4 regions of the Thermoanaerobacter brockii subsp. finnii Ako-1 genome follow, and region 1 is predicted to be linked to each of the others. Evidence: a T-box and tRNA genes for the amino acid it is inferred to sense, from the RefSeq annotation. Region 1 holds a T-box; the other regions hold tRNA genes.
The links. The T-box of region 1 lies ahead of leuS (leucine--tRNA ligase). A T-box ahead of a tRNA ligase gene usually reads a tRNA of that ligase, here a tRNA-Leu.

Region 1 (3,204 bases):
CCCAGTATCTCTGCCTTGAAACAAGCCAATCCCTCAATCTGTAATTTACTTTAAACTCTGCTCTACCTTCTTGTTTTAATTTTTCTACAATTTTTATCCTCGCTTCTTCTGATTTCAAACCTGCAAATTCTCCACTGTCTACAAGCACTCCATACTCATCAAAGGGTAGACTGTCCTCCACATCTCCAATTCCTTTTATCACTCTTTTTATAGGAAGGTTGTATTTTGTTGCAAACTCATAATCTCTTTTATCATGGGCAGGAACAGCCATGACACATCCTGTTCCATATGTTGCAAGGACATAGTCTGCTATCCAAATAGGGAGTTTCTCTCCCGTCAGAGGATGAATTGCGTATGCTCCTGTAAATACCCCTGTCTTTTCTTTTTCAGTAGACAACCTTTCAATCTCACTCTGTTTTCTCGCGTATTCTTTATACTCTTCAACAGCTTGTTTATATTCTTCTGTAGTAATTAAATCTACAATTTCGTGTTCTGGCGCAATAACTACATACGTCGCTCCATACAACGTGTCAGCTCTTGTAGTAAATACCTTAAATGTCAGGTCTTTTCCGGCTACTTTAAATTCTATCTCTGCTCCATCCGACTTTCCAATCCAATTTCTCTGCATTATTTTTGTCTTCTCAGGCCAATCAAGTTCATCCAGTTTTTCAAGGAGTTCTTCTGCATAAGCAGTTATCTTAAAAAACCACTGAGTCAAATCTTTCTTTGTAACTTCAGTGCCGCACCTTTCACATTTCCCATCTATAACTTGTTCGTTTGCAAGAACAGTTTGACAACTGGGACACCAATTCACTGGCGCTTTTTTTCTATAGGCAAGGCCTGCCTCAAAAAGCTTCAAGAAAATCCACTGCGTCCATTTGTAGTATTCCGGTAAGCAAGTTATTACTTCATAGTCCCAATCAAAAGTCGCCCCCATTTCTTTAAGCTGCTTTTCCATCGTCCTTATATTTTCCATGGTGGAATCATAAGGATGTATTCCCGTCTTTATGGCATAGTTTTCTGCAGGAAGTCCAAAAGCGTCAAATCCCATTGGATGAAAAACTTCCCATCCTTGCATTCTTTTCATTCTCGCCCAAGAATCAGTAGGTCCATAATTGTACCAATGTCCTACGTGAAGCTTGGCACCTGAAGGATAAGAAAACATCTCAAGGCAATAAAGCTTTTTATCTACATTTTTAGGATTAAACTTATAAAGTTTTGTCTCTTCCCATCTTTTTTGCCATTTTCTATCAATTTCAACCGAATACGCCATACCCTCCACCTCTGCATTAAATTTTATTATTTTTCTCTATTAAAAAAAGTCTTTCATCTTAAAGAGACGAAAGACTTCACTTCCGCGGTACCACTCTTGTTGGCATACGCCCACTCGAACCTGTAACGGCGGTAACCGTGTATACCTACTAAACTTCGGTATACCTACTCCGTGGCGAGTTTCAGCAGGAGAAGCTACCGTTTTGCACCAACCAACGGCTCTCTGAAAGCTTATCATGCTTACTACTCCACTTCATCGCATTTACAAATAGATTTGTACATTATTTTATTACAAAAGAAAAATAAATGCAATATCCTTTTAAACAATATTATTATAAATCAGACACAAGTTGATGGTACTTAGTAAAAAAGTTTCTATAGGTGAGAAAAGTAACACTAAAGCAAGAAATCGAAACTGTTGATGCCAGCATAAAAGTAACCATTATCTGGTACTTAACTGCATTAATAGGGTCTACCCCTCCTAATATTAAACCAGTCATCATTCCTGGAAGTTGCACGATGCCAAGAGTTTTCATGCTGTCAACTGTAGGAATCATTCCCGTCTTTATCGCTGTCTTTATCACTTTTTGAGCTGCTTGCCTTGAAGTTGCACCAAGTGACAAATACGCCTCTATTTCCTCTGACTTATTTTTTATTTCGTCTTTTAGCCTTGAAACAGCAAGTCCTGAGGCTACCATTGAATTTCCTACTATCATTCCTGATACAGGTATAACTTCCTGGGGTCTAAAATGTATATTTCCAAACAAAATGAGCAGAGAAATTGTAATCGCGGCACTTAAGGCAATTGAAAAAGTGATAAAATAAAAAACATTCGGTATGCCCTTCCCTCTCTTTGAAGCATTATTTCCAGCAACTACTATCATTAAAGCCACCATTGCCAAGGTAAATAAAGCATTATTTGCAGCAAATATGTAGTGTAAAATGTATCCCACTATTGTAAGCTGCACAACTGCTCTTATAGTACCTATAACTATTTCCTTTTCAATCCCCAGCTTTTGGTAATAAGAAACAAAAATTGATATTAGCACAAGACTTGACGCCAATGTCAAAGACAATACACTCATTTAACTTCCTCCTTTAACTTACCTTGTATAAACAATTTTGTAATTTCATTTTGGGGATTTGTAAAAAAATCATAAGTTTTAGCATATTCTATTAATTGCCCTTTGTTAAGCAGTGCTGTGTAATCTCCAATGCGCTTAGCCTGTTCCATGTTGTGAGTTATCCAAATAATCGTCAAATTCATTTTTTCTTTTAGGTTAAATATCAATTTCTCTACTATTTCTGTAAAAGTAGGGTCAAGGGCTGAAGTAGGTTCATCAAGTAAAAGAGCTTCAGGATTATTTGCAAGAGTTCTCGCTATAGAAACTCTTTGCTGTTCCCCTCCTGATAAATTTTTCACATTCCTTGTAGCATACTCACTATTCAATCCTACAATGCTCAAATAATACTCCACATTGACATTTTTTTCGCCTTTAAGCATTGGACCATACTCAATATTCTCTTTTACTGTCCCTTCAAAAAGATGAGGCTGCTGAAAAACCATTCCAACTCTCCTTCTTAAGTCTATCACATCTATTGTTTTAATATCCACATCGTCTATTAAAATACTGCCATGGGTTGGATCTATCAATCGGTTTATCAGTTTAATCAGCGTCGATTTTCCAGCTCCAGAAGGGCCGACAATAGTATGTATTGCTCCACCTTCAAACTTTACAGAAATGTTTTTTAATATCTCTTTTCCAAAACTATTGTAGCTTACCTCTTTAAATTCTATTTTATTCACATAAATCACCTCTATTGTAACAACTGTTACATTTATATTTAAATTGTATCTCTATCTCTCATTAAAGTCAACAAAGCTAAAAATTTCTTTTCAACTTTGATATTTATTTGACATTCTTTTGTTAA
Region 2 (3,204 bases), 510 kb from region 1:
AATCCAATAGCTTTATTTACTTTTCCTATTTTAGCCGAGCACCAATACAAGAGCAAGGAAGATATTTTAAATAAAGACATCGTACCTATTGGTACAGGACCATATAAGATATCTTCTTACAGTGTTAGCAGAGAGGTTATTTTTGAAAAAAATCCTTATTATAGAGGCGACAAACCCTATATAGATAATATAGTATTTAAAATTGTGCCTAATGAAAATGCCATGATAACATCTTTTCAAAGCAAAGAAGCAGATTTTACTTTTTTAAGTGACATAGACTGGGATAAATACAAAGAGCTTTCAAATGTAAATATTTATAAATACGTTATGCAAGATTATGTATTTATGGCTCCTAATTATCAAAATCCAGCGTTGAAAGATTCAAATGTCAGGAAAGCGATGTGTTATGGAATAGATACTGACAAAATTTTGAGAGATGTATATTTTGGTCATGGGTTAAAGTCATGCATTCCAGTCCGCCCTGATTCATGGCTTTATAGTAGTAAAATAGTAGCTCATAATTACGATATAAAAGAGGCAAATAAAATATTAGAGGAAAATGGTTGGAATTTAGTTAAAGGGATAAGGAACAATGGAACTTATCAACTTAAATTTGATTTGATAGTAAATGTAAATAATCCTTATTTAATTAAGACTGCTCAAATTATAAAGAATAATTTAAAAAGCATAGGAATTGAAATAAAAATTGTACCAAAAGATTGGGATAATTTACTAAGTTCTGTGTATTCGGGTAAGTTTGATTTGGTGCTAATGGAGTGGAATTTAAGTTATAATCAAGATATGTCTGCGATGTTTATGACAAAAGGCAAAGATAATTTTATGGGTTATAGTAATTCTAAAGTTGATGAAATATATAGTAGAATTTTTTATGATTTAGAAGAAAATTCTTTAAAAGCAGATTATCAAGTTTTGGAACAAGTTTTTTTAGAGGAACAACCTATAATTGGCCTTTTCTATATTGAAGGAGCAGTTATGGCATATGACAATGTAAAAGGTGTGGACCCTACTGGATTTAATGTTTTCGACAATATAGAAAAATGGTATATAAAAAAGTAGTATTAAAAAATAGGTATTGACACTGACCTAAAAAGATTATATAATTCATAGTGTGACGAAATTAAAAAAGCGTGCGGTGGTGGCGGAACTGGCAGACGCGTACGTTTGAGGGGCGTATGGGGTTTCCCGTGTGGGTTCAAGTCCCACCCTCCGCACCATAAATAAATCCGCACCATAAATAAAAGAGAAAAGAGGCGTTAAGCCTTTTATTTTTTTGTCACACAAATTATTAATTTTTTATAAAATATATTAAAAAAAGATTAAAAAGTTTAAGAAAATGTAATGTAAACATTGACTTTGACTGTAGGATATGATAAGATAAGACAAAAGGACAAAATATGCAATCTTGCCGAATCCGAAAGGTACGGAGGAACCGCTTTTTGGGGTTAATCTGCAGTGAAGCTGCAGTAGGGATACCTTCTGTCCCGCACCCGACAGCTAACTCCGGAGGCAATAAAGGAAGGAGATTTGCAGTGGATCAGCGAATAGGAAAGATGATTTTTGGAATTTCTGTGTTTGGCGCGACGCTGATTGGTAGTTCTTTTTTGAACCCAGCGTTTGCAGAAGGATTGGGAGTTGGAAAGATTACGGGAAATTATGTAAATGTACGAACGCAGGGCAGTTTATCAGGAAGCATTATTACACGGCTAAATTTAAATGATACTGTGACTGTGTTAGATCAGCAAAATGGATGGTACAAGATTAAGCTTTCAGATGGAAAAGAAGGTTGGGTTTTTGGAGAGTATTTAGCATTAGTTAATGGCCAAAATGCACCGGTAACAGGAGTTGGTACTGTGACCGGTAGTAGAGTGAACGTAAGAAGTGCAGCCAGTTTATCTGCAAGCATAATAACACAACTTGCAAAAAATACTGTAGTAGATGTTTTAGGAAAGCAAAATGATTGGTACAAAGTAAGACTTTCTAACAACAAAGAAGGATGGATTTACAGTCAATATTTAGCAGTAAAAAGTGTAGATACTACTGTATCAAGAGGAAGTGTTAATAGAACACCAATAGCTGTTGGCATAGTAACAGGTAGTGTAGTAAATGTGAGAAGTGCAGGTAATATATCTGCCAATGTGATAGCACAAGTTACAAAAAATACAAAAGTGGATGTATTAGGAAATCAAAATGGATGGTACAATATAAGGCTTTCAGATGGAAGAGAAGGTTGGATATATGGCCAATATTTATCAGTAGGAACACAAACGATTGTATCAAGAGGAGACGTAGATAGAAGTGTGGTAAACAAGCTTATAGAATTTGCTAAATCTCTTTTGGGAACCAAGTATGTGTATGGAGGTTCATCTCCTGCAGGGTTTGATTGTTCCGGTTTTGTTCAATATGTTTTTAAGAATTTTGATATTAATTTACCAAGAACGGCGAAGGACCAATCTACTGTAGAAGAATATGTAAGTTATAGCAACCTTCAACCAGGAGATTTGGTATTTTTTAAAACTTTGGGAAGTAGTGTGATAAATCACTCAGGAATATATATAGGCAATGGTGAGTTTATACACAGCTCTTCAGGGGCTGGAAAAGTGATAATAAGTAATATAACTTCGGGATATTATAAAGACCATTATACTACAGCACGACGCGTTATAAGATAAGCATAAAAAAAGAGTACTCCAAGGAGTGCTCTTTTTTATATTGACTATTTTTATTCCTTGATATATCATATAATACTGTATACGCGATATAGCCTATTTTATGGAAGGAGATACCTTATGAAATATGTAAGAGAAGATGTAAGAAATATAGCCATTATTGCTCATGTTGATCATGGAAAAACTACTTTGGTTGATGCTATGCTTAAACAAAGCGGTATTTTTAGGGCAAATGAAAAAGTTGAGGAAAGGATTTTGGATTTTAACGATTTAGAAAGAGAAAGAGGCATAACAATTCTTGCCAAAAATACTGCTGTTAGATATAAAGATGTGAAAATAAATATAGTGGATACCCCAGGACATGCAGATTTTAGCGGTGAAGTAGAGCGAGTATTAAAAATGGTAGATGGGGTACTTTTGTTGGTAGATTCTTTTGAAGGACCTATGCCACAGACCCGTTTTGTATTAAGTAAAGCATTGGAACTGGATCTAAAACCTATAGTTGTCATAAATAAAA
Region 3 (3,204 bases), 320 kb from region 1:
CCTGTAATTGATAAATAGCTATTTAAATCTAAACCTTGATATCTCAAATTATAATCTAAATCCCTCAAAGAAATATCTATTTGCCTTTCCACCATAACATCTGGTATATCAACTTTTGCGTTTTCTACAACTTTCATTACTGCTTTCTCTTTCATTTCATTTTCTGCTTCTACCCTATTTTTTTCTTCTAATTTCTTCCTTATATCAGCTTTTAATTCATCTAACGTTTCAAATTCACTTACATCTTTTGCAAATTCATCGTCTAACTCTGGCAGTTCTTTTTTATTTAAAGCCTTAAGAGTGACTTTAAAAACAGCTGATTTGCCTCTTAATTCTTCTACTCTATAATCTTCAGGAAAAGTAATATTTACATCAAAAGTCTCATTTACATTGTGGCCTATTATTTGGTCCTCAAACCCGGGAATAAAAGTATTGCTACCTAATTCTAATTCATAATTTTCAGCTTTACCGCCTTCAAAAGGCTTACCATCAATAAATCCTTCAAAATCTATTACAGCAATATCTCCGCTCTCAGCCGGTCTTCCTTCTACAGGCACAATCCTCGCATTTTGCTGTCTTAATTTTTCTAATTCGTATTCTACATCCCCATCGTACACATTATACTCTATTTTTTCAATTTCTATGCCTTTATATTCACCTAATTCTACTTCAGGCATTACAGGTACTGTTGCCTCTAAAATCAAATCTTTCCCTTTCCCAATTTGTAAAATATTAATATCTGGGTAATCAACAGGTTCTAAATTAAACGTTTTAAGAGCTTCCTTATACGCCTCATCAAAAACATACTCTACAGCATCTTCATAAAGGACTCCTTCACCATAATATCTTTCTACAATTACTCTCGGAGCCTTTCCTCTTCTAAAGCCGGGTACATTAAATTTAGATGCATTCTTTTTAAAAGCAAAATTTAAACCCTCTTCAAATTTTTCACTCGGTATTGTAAGTTCAATCGTCGCAACACTTTTCTCTAATTTTTTAAGACTCACACCCATTAAGCAAATCCTCCTATTCTCTTTCTTTCGTATAAAGTCTTCTAAACTTATAATATTATAACATAAAAAAACGGTGAATCAAACTCAAGTTGTTGTAATTTTATGCAAAAAAAATAATGCTTACTGCATTATTTTTCTGTCAAATATATATTTTTCTTCCTTAAAATTTTTATTGGTGCGGGCAAAGGGACTTGAACCCCCACGTCGAAAGACACCAGATCCTAAGTCTGGCGCGTCTGCCAATTCCGCCATGCCCGCATATTAATATGGTGCACCATTAGGAACTCGAACCATAGAGTAAGAATCTGTGCAAAGTAATTTTATCAGAGATTTATTGCCATGTCAAGAGTGCTATTGCAAATGGATGTTTTTTAATAATACAGTTTTTGTATTAGTATATTTAATTGCTATAATCCAACTTCTTATATTTTCCTAAAACCAATACCACTACATATCCTATAACCGAGCCTATTGTACTGGAAAGCGAAAATGGAATGACAAACATAAAAGCCGCACCGGAACTTCCAAGTATATACTTAGCTATAGGATAAGAAAGCAAAGCCCCTATAATGCCTGTACCTATAACTTCTCCTATAGAGGCAAAATAAAATTTACGTGTAAATCTATAAAGATATCCAGCAATGAACGCACCAACCATTCCTCCTGGAAATGCCAAAAGCGATCCAACACCAAGGATGTTCCTCAAAAGTCCTATAATAAAAGCTACTTCTAACGCTCCCCAAGGGCCCAAAAAAACTGCTGAAATAACATTAATAGCATGTTGAACAGGTGTAACTTTGGCAGCACCTACACTAAACCATACATATTGAGAAGCAAAGGTGCCTATAGCAATAATAAGTGCCATAAAAACCATACGATGTATTTTATTCATACTCCACCTTCTTATCTTTTTCTATTATCTCCGGCGTGAGATTATATATCTCATCAAAAAATGTCACTTTAAAACTGCCGGGCCCTTTGACATTGCTGCTTTGAGCGGCTCTTTCACCTGCTATTCCAAAAGCTACAAAAGCTTCTACTGTAGCTGCAAAATAATCTTCACATACTCCGCAGAAGCTCGCTACTACAGAGGTAAGCATACAACCTGTGCCAGTAACAGTGCCCATCATAGGATGCCCATTTTTTACATACGCAATTCTTTTTCCATCAGTAATTATGTCAGTAACACCTGACACTGCTACTACAACGTTGTACGCGTTTGCTAAATCTTTTGCAGCTTCAGAAATATCATCTGCTCCGCTTTGAGATTCTACACCGCGTATCTTCCCACCTTTGCCTGCAAGTATTGAAATCTCAGCACTATTCCCTTTTATCACAGAAATTTTTACCTCTTCTAATATCTTTTTTGAGCTTTGTGTCCTAAGCTTCGTAGCTCCCGCTCCAACAGGGTCTAATATAACTGGTACTTTAAGTCTATTTGCAGCCTTTCCTGCCTTTATCATCGCTTCTACTTGTTCATTTGTAAGAGTGCCTATATTTAAAACTAAAGCATCTGCTGCACTTACCATTTCTTCTACTTCTTCCAAGGCATGTGCCATGACTGGCAATGCTCCTATAGCCAGTGTTATATTAGCACAATCATTGACAGTAACTATATTTGTAATATGGTGAACTAAAGGTTTTTTCTCTCTTAAAATTTTCAACAATTCTTTTTTCATTTCAAATCCTCCTATCATTTATCGCTTTTTTTATAACCTCCAAGAGTTTTCTTGTATTGTTTTCTATATCCCCATAAAATACAGCTGAAACTGAGGATATCCCATCTGCTCCTGACTTTAACATGACTTCATAAGCATTATCCTTCGTTATACCTCCTATTGCAACGACTGGAATAGTAACAGCCTCTTTTATTTTTTTTAACCCTTCTATTCCAATGGCTTCTGCCTCCGGCTTTGTTGGAGTCTTAAACACCGCACCTACCCCTAAATAATCCGCTCCATCCCTTTGTGCCTTTAAAGCTTCTTCCACTGTTCTCGCTGATACCCCTACTATTTTATCACGACCTATTATTTTTCTTACAATATCTGCCGGCAAATCCTCCTGTCCAACGTGAACTCCATCTGCATCTACTGCCAAAGCTATATCCACTCTGTCGTTAATAATGAGAGGGATTCTATTTCTTTTTGTCACTTCTTTAACTTTGAGAGCAATTTCATAAAATTCCCTACTT
Region 4 (3,204 bases), 950 kb from region 1:
AATTTTTGGTGAGTCTGTAGGTTGAGATGCTTGCTGGTCTTTTCCAGCCAATAAACCTTGTATTGCTTTTTGTGTGAGAGGTCCCACAATTCCATCCGGAGTCAAATTATTTGCCTTTTGAAATTTTATAACTGCATCCCGTGTTATCGAACCAAAATAGCCTGTCGGTGTAGTATTAAAATATCCTAATTTTGCAAGAGCATTTTGAAGCTCTTTTACATCGTTCCCTTGCATTCCATACTTCAAAGTCCTTGTCACTGTACTTTGAGTTTGGTTTGAATTGCTGGAGTTCTGTGTCGTGTTAGTACTTCTATTTACATCTCCTCTGGAAGGTAAACTTACATTTAACTTCTCCGAAATAGCTTTTTGTGTGAGAGGTCCCACAATTCCATCCGGAGTCAAATTATTTGCCTTTTGAAATTTTATAACTGCATCCCGTGTTATCGAACCAAAATAGCCTGTCGGTGTAGTATTAAAATATCCTAATTTTGCAAGAGCATTTTGAAGCTCTTTTACATCGTTCCCTTGCATTCCATACTTCAAAGTCCTTGTCACTGTACTTTGAGTTTGCAGTGAAGTATTAGAAGTTTGAGTTGTTGCCTTAGAAATAGCATTTAATTTATCCATAAGAGCTTTTTCTGTTAACGGCCCATAAATACCATCCGGTACTAAATTATAATCCTTCTGCAAACGCATAACAGCATTCTTAGTAGCTGGTCCAAAATAATCAGTAGGATTAGCAGTAACAAAGTAACCTGCCTTATTGAGATTTTGCTGTAGATGCCTAACTTCTGGGCTGCGCATTCCATACTTTAAAATTGTAGCAGCATAAGCACTATTAGCTAATGACAAAACTAAAGTTGAAGAAAGTAAAACGCTAATTACTTTTTTGTTATTCATTATAGCTTCTCCTCTCCCTTCTTCCCAAGTGTTTCAACTTAGGAAGACATTAAAAATTACGTTTTTTTAGATTATGTATATAAAGTAAGAGACACCAATCCAATAAGTTATATCGTCATCTTTTTAAAATACTTTACTAAGTATTCCTGCGTTCTTTACATAACCTAATATTCTACACTAATCATTAAAAATCCTGCTTTTTTTAAAAAAATCTCCGTAGAAAATTCTTCCATATGTTGAAAATAAGAAGGCTTTTAAAAAATAATGTCGAATTTGAATAGATTACAAATAAAAACACCTACACAAAAATATAAAAAGGGTATTGAATTTTTTACTGACCTGTGATAATATATCAAATGTAATAACTCGCCGAAGTGGTGGAATTGGCAGACGCGCTGGACTCAAAATCCAGTGGGGCTCACACCCCGTGTGGGTTCGACTCCCACCTTCGGCACCAATTAGAAATGAAGGATTAGCCTCCTCAAGCGAGTTCGGTGTTGCTGGGGAGGTTATTTTTATTTTACAGTAAAGCTTCGCAACCTATTTAATGCAGCAGCTACTTCCTGAAGTCTTGGCAATGCCAAATTGCCCGGATGCTTACCATAAAAAGAAGATACCTCGTCCAGTCCTTTTTCGTATATATCCTTATATACCTTTTTTAATATTTCCTTTATACTGCTTTTTTCATCTACATATTTACTAGCAATATAGCGTATTATCTCCCCTATTGCATTTGTTTGACTTTTGTCTACTAATTGTTCCACATAATCCAATTCGATTTCTTGGTATCCAAATCTAATAGTATCCTCATCTTTTGACTTTATCTTTTTGCCTTTTACCTCAAGCCCTTTTTTAAGAGGAATTCTTGGTTTTATAACTATAGGCTCATTATTTCCCTCAACTTCCCTATTTGTTTTAAATTGTTCAGCAATTTTCTTTGCCTCTTGTGTCACATCATAAGGTCTATAGTTGTGCATTTTAATTACGCAATTTGCAACATCAAAATAATCTCCACTGCCACCCATAACTAAAATCGTAGAAATGCCATTATCTTTATATAGCTGTTTTACTCTATCAATAAAAGGAGTTATAGGTTCTTCTTTTTTTGCAATCAGTTTTTGCATCCTCGCATCCCTTATCATAAAATTAGTAGCTGAAGTATCTTCGTCCAAAAGCAGTAAGCTAGTGCCTATTTCTATCGCCTCAATAATATTTGCTGCTTGAGAAGTACTGCCACTGGCATTTTCGGTAGTAAACCTTGTGGTATCTACGTTATTTGGCAAATTATTTATAAAAGGACTTATGTCTACTTTTTCTATCCTTCTGCCATCCTCTGCTCTTATTTTTACTGCATCAGCTACAGTTATAACAAACTCTCTGCCATCACCTGGTATGTGATTGTATACCCCTTTTTGAATAGCTTGTAACAAGGTAGACTTGCCGTGATAACCGCCGCCCACAATAAGCGTAACTCCTTCGGGTATTCCCATCCCCGTTATCTCTCCTCGATTTGGAAGTTGAAACTTAATCCTCAAGCTATCCGGCGACTCAAAAGGTACTACATTACCGCCTTTTAAAGGTCTATCACTTATGCCGCTTTCTCTAGGAAGAATCGCACCATCAGCCACAAAAGCCACAAGCCCTCTCTCTTTTAGTTGACTTCTAAGGTAATCTTGGTCTTCCACTGTCTCAACCCATAGCCATATATCTTGTACGTCGAGGCTCTTTTTTAAAAGACTTTTTTCTACAATTTGAGGTAAAAATTCAAGAAATATTCTTTGGGCACCACTGCTATTTATTCGTCTACCAAAAGCAGGAAGTCCTATGCTCAATCTTGCTTCTACATAATCTTTGTTAACTACCATTGCACTTCTTTTAATTATTTGTTGACCACCTTTGTCTATGTAAATATCCCCACTATGTCCTGTACCTTTTAAAGAAGGCAACCTTTTTATAACTTCAAAAACTGACCTTGTCAAAAAATCTTCTAAAGCAACTTGCCTTGAGGGATTGTTATACATGGAAAACTCAAAATCAGCTATATTTTGAGGCACTTTAACCCTTATCCTTGAAGGAGGTGCAAAAGGGTCTCCCTGAACATGGTCAATATACAGTATAAATTTTTCAAACTCATATTCTCCTTCAAGGTCTTTGTAAGCTTTATACCCCTTTCCATCTATTTTATCAAGCTTTTTCTTAAGGTATTCTTTTGTCATCTGTAAACACTCCTTTGTTATAATTTCCATACATTTTTTATATTCTAATTTCCACTTTTATTAAAAATACATTCCTTTTACAAATTCA

Region 2: it encodes a tRNA-Leu, which carries the amino acid that the T-box ahead of leuS (leucine--tRNA ligase) is inferred to sense. The anticodon was not compared.
Region 3: it encodes a tRNA-Leu, which carries the amino acid that the T-box ahead of leuS (leucine--tRNA ligase) is inferred to sense. The anticodon was not compared.
Region 4: it encodes a tRNA-Leu, which carries the amino acid that the T-box ahead of leuS (leucine--tRNA ligase) is inferred to sense. The anticodon was not compared.

The regions. Positions count from the first base shown of each region.
Region 1 is NC_014964.1:2,002,882-2,006,085, forward strand. Features, by position in the region: gene leuS (leucine--tRNA ligase) at 1-1,273, opposite strand, end outside; T-box leader at 1,333-1,538, opposite strand; gene THEBR_RS09950 (ABC transporter permease) at 1,605-2,357, opposite strand; gene THEBR_RS09955 (ABC transporter ATP-binding protein) at 2,354-3,079, opposite strand.
Region 2 is NC_014964.1:1,493,926-1,497,129, reverse strand. Features, by position in the region: gene THEBR_RS07475 (peptide ABC transporter substrate-binding protein) at 1-1,077, shown strand, start outside; tRNA gene THEBR_RS07470 (tRNA-Leu) at 1,151-1,235, shown strand; cyclic di-AMP (ydaO/yuaA leader) riboswitch at 1,415-1,545, shown strand; gene THEBR_RS07465 (C40 family peptidase) at 1,551-2,690, shown strand; gene typA (translational GTPase TypA) at 2,808-3,204, shown strand, end outside.
Region 3 is NC_014964.1:1,679,272-1,682,475, forward strand. Features, by position in the region: gene tig (trigger factor) at 1-1,013, opposite strand, end outside; tRNA gene THEBR_RS08375 (tRNA-Leu) at 1,187-1,271, opposite strand; gene thiW (energy coupling factor transporter S component ThiW) at 1,414-1,905, opposite strand; gene thiM (hydroxyethylthiazole kinase) at 1,898-2,692, opposite strand; gene thiE (thiamine phosphate synthase) at 2,694-3,204, opposite strand, start outside.
Region 4 is NC_014964.1:1,056,750-1,059,953, reverse strand. Features, by position in the region: gene THEBR_RS12775 (peptidoglycan-binding protein) at 1-900, opposite strand, end outside; tRNA gene THEBR_RS05095 (tRNA-Leu) at 1,269-1,357, shown strand; gene THEBR_RS05090 (ABC-ATPase domain-containing protein) at 1,416-3,116, opposite strand; gene THEBR_RS05085 (ASKHA domain-containing protein) at 3,177-3,204, opposite strand, start outside.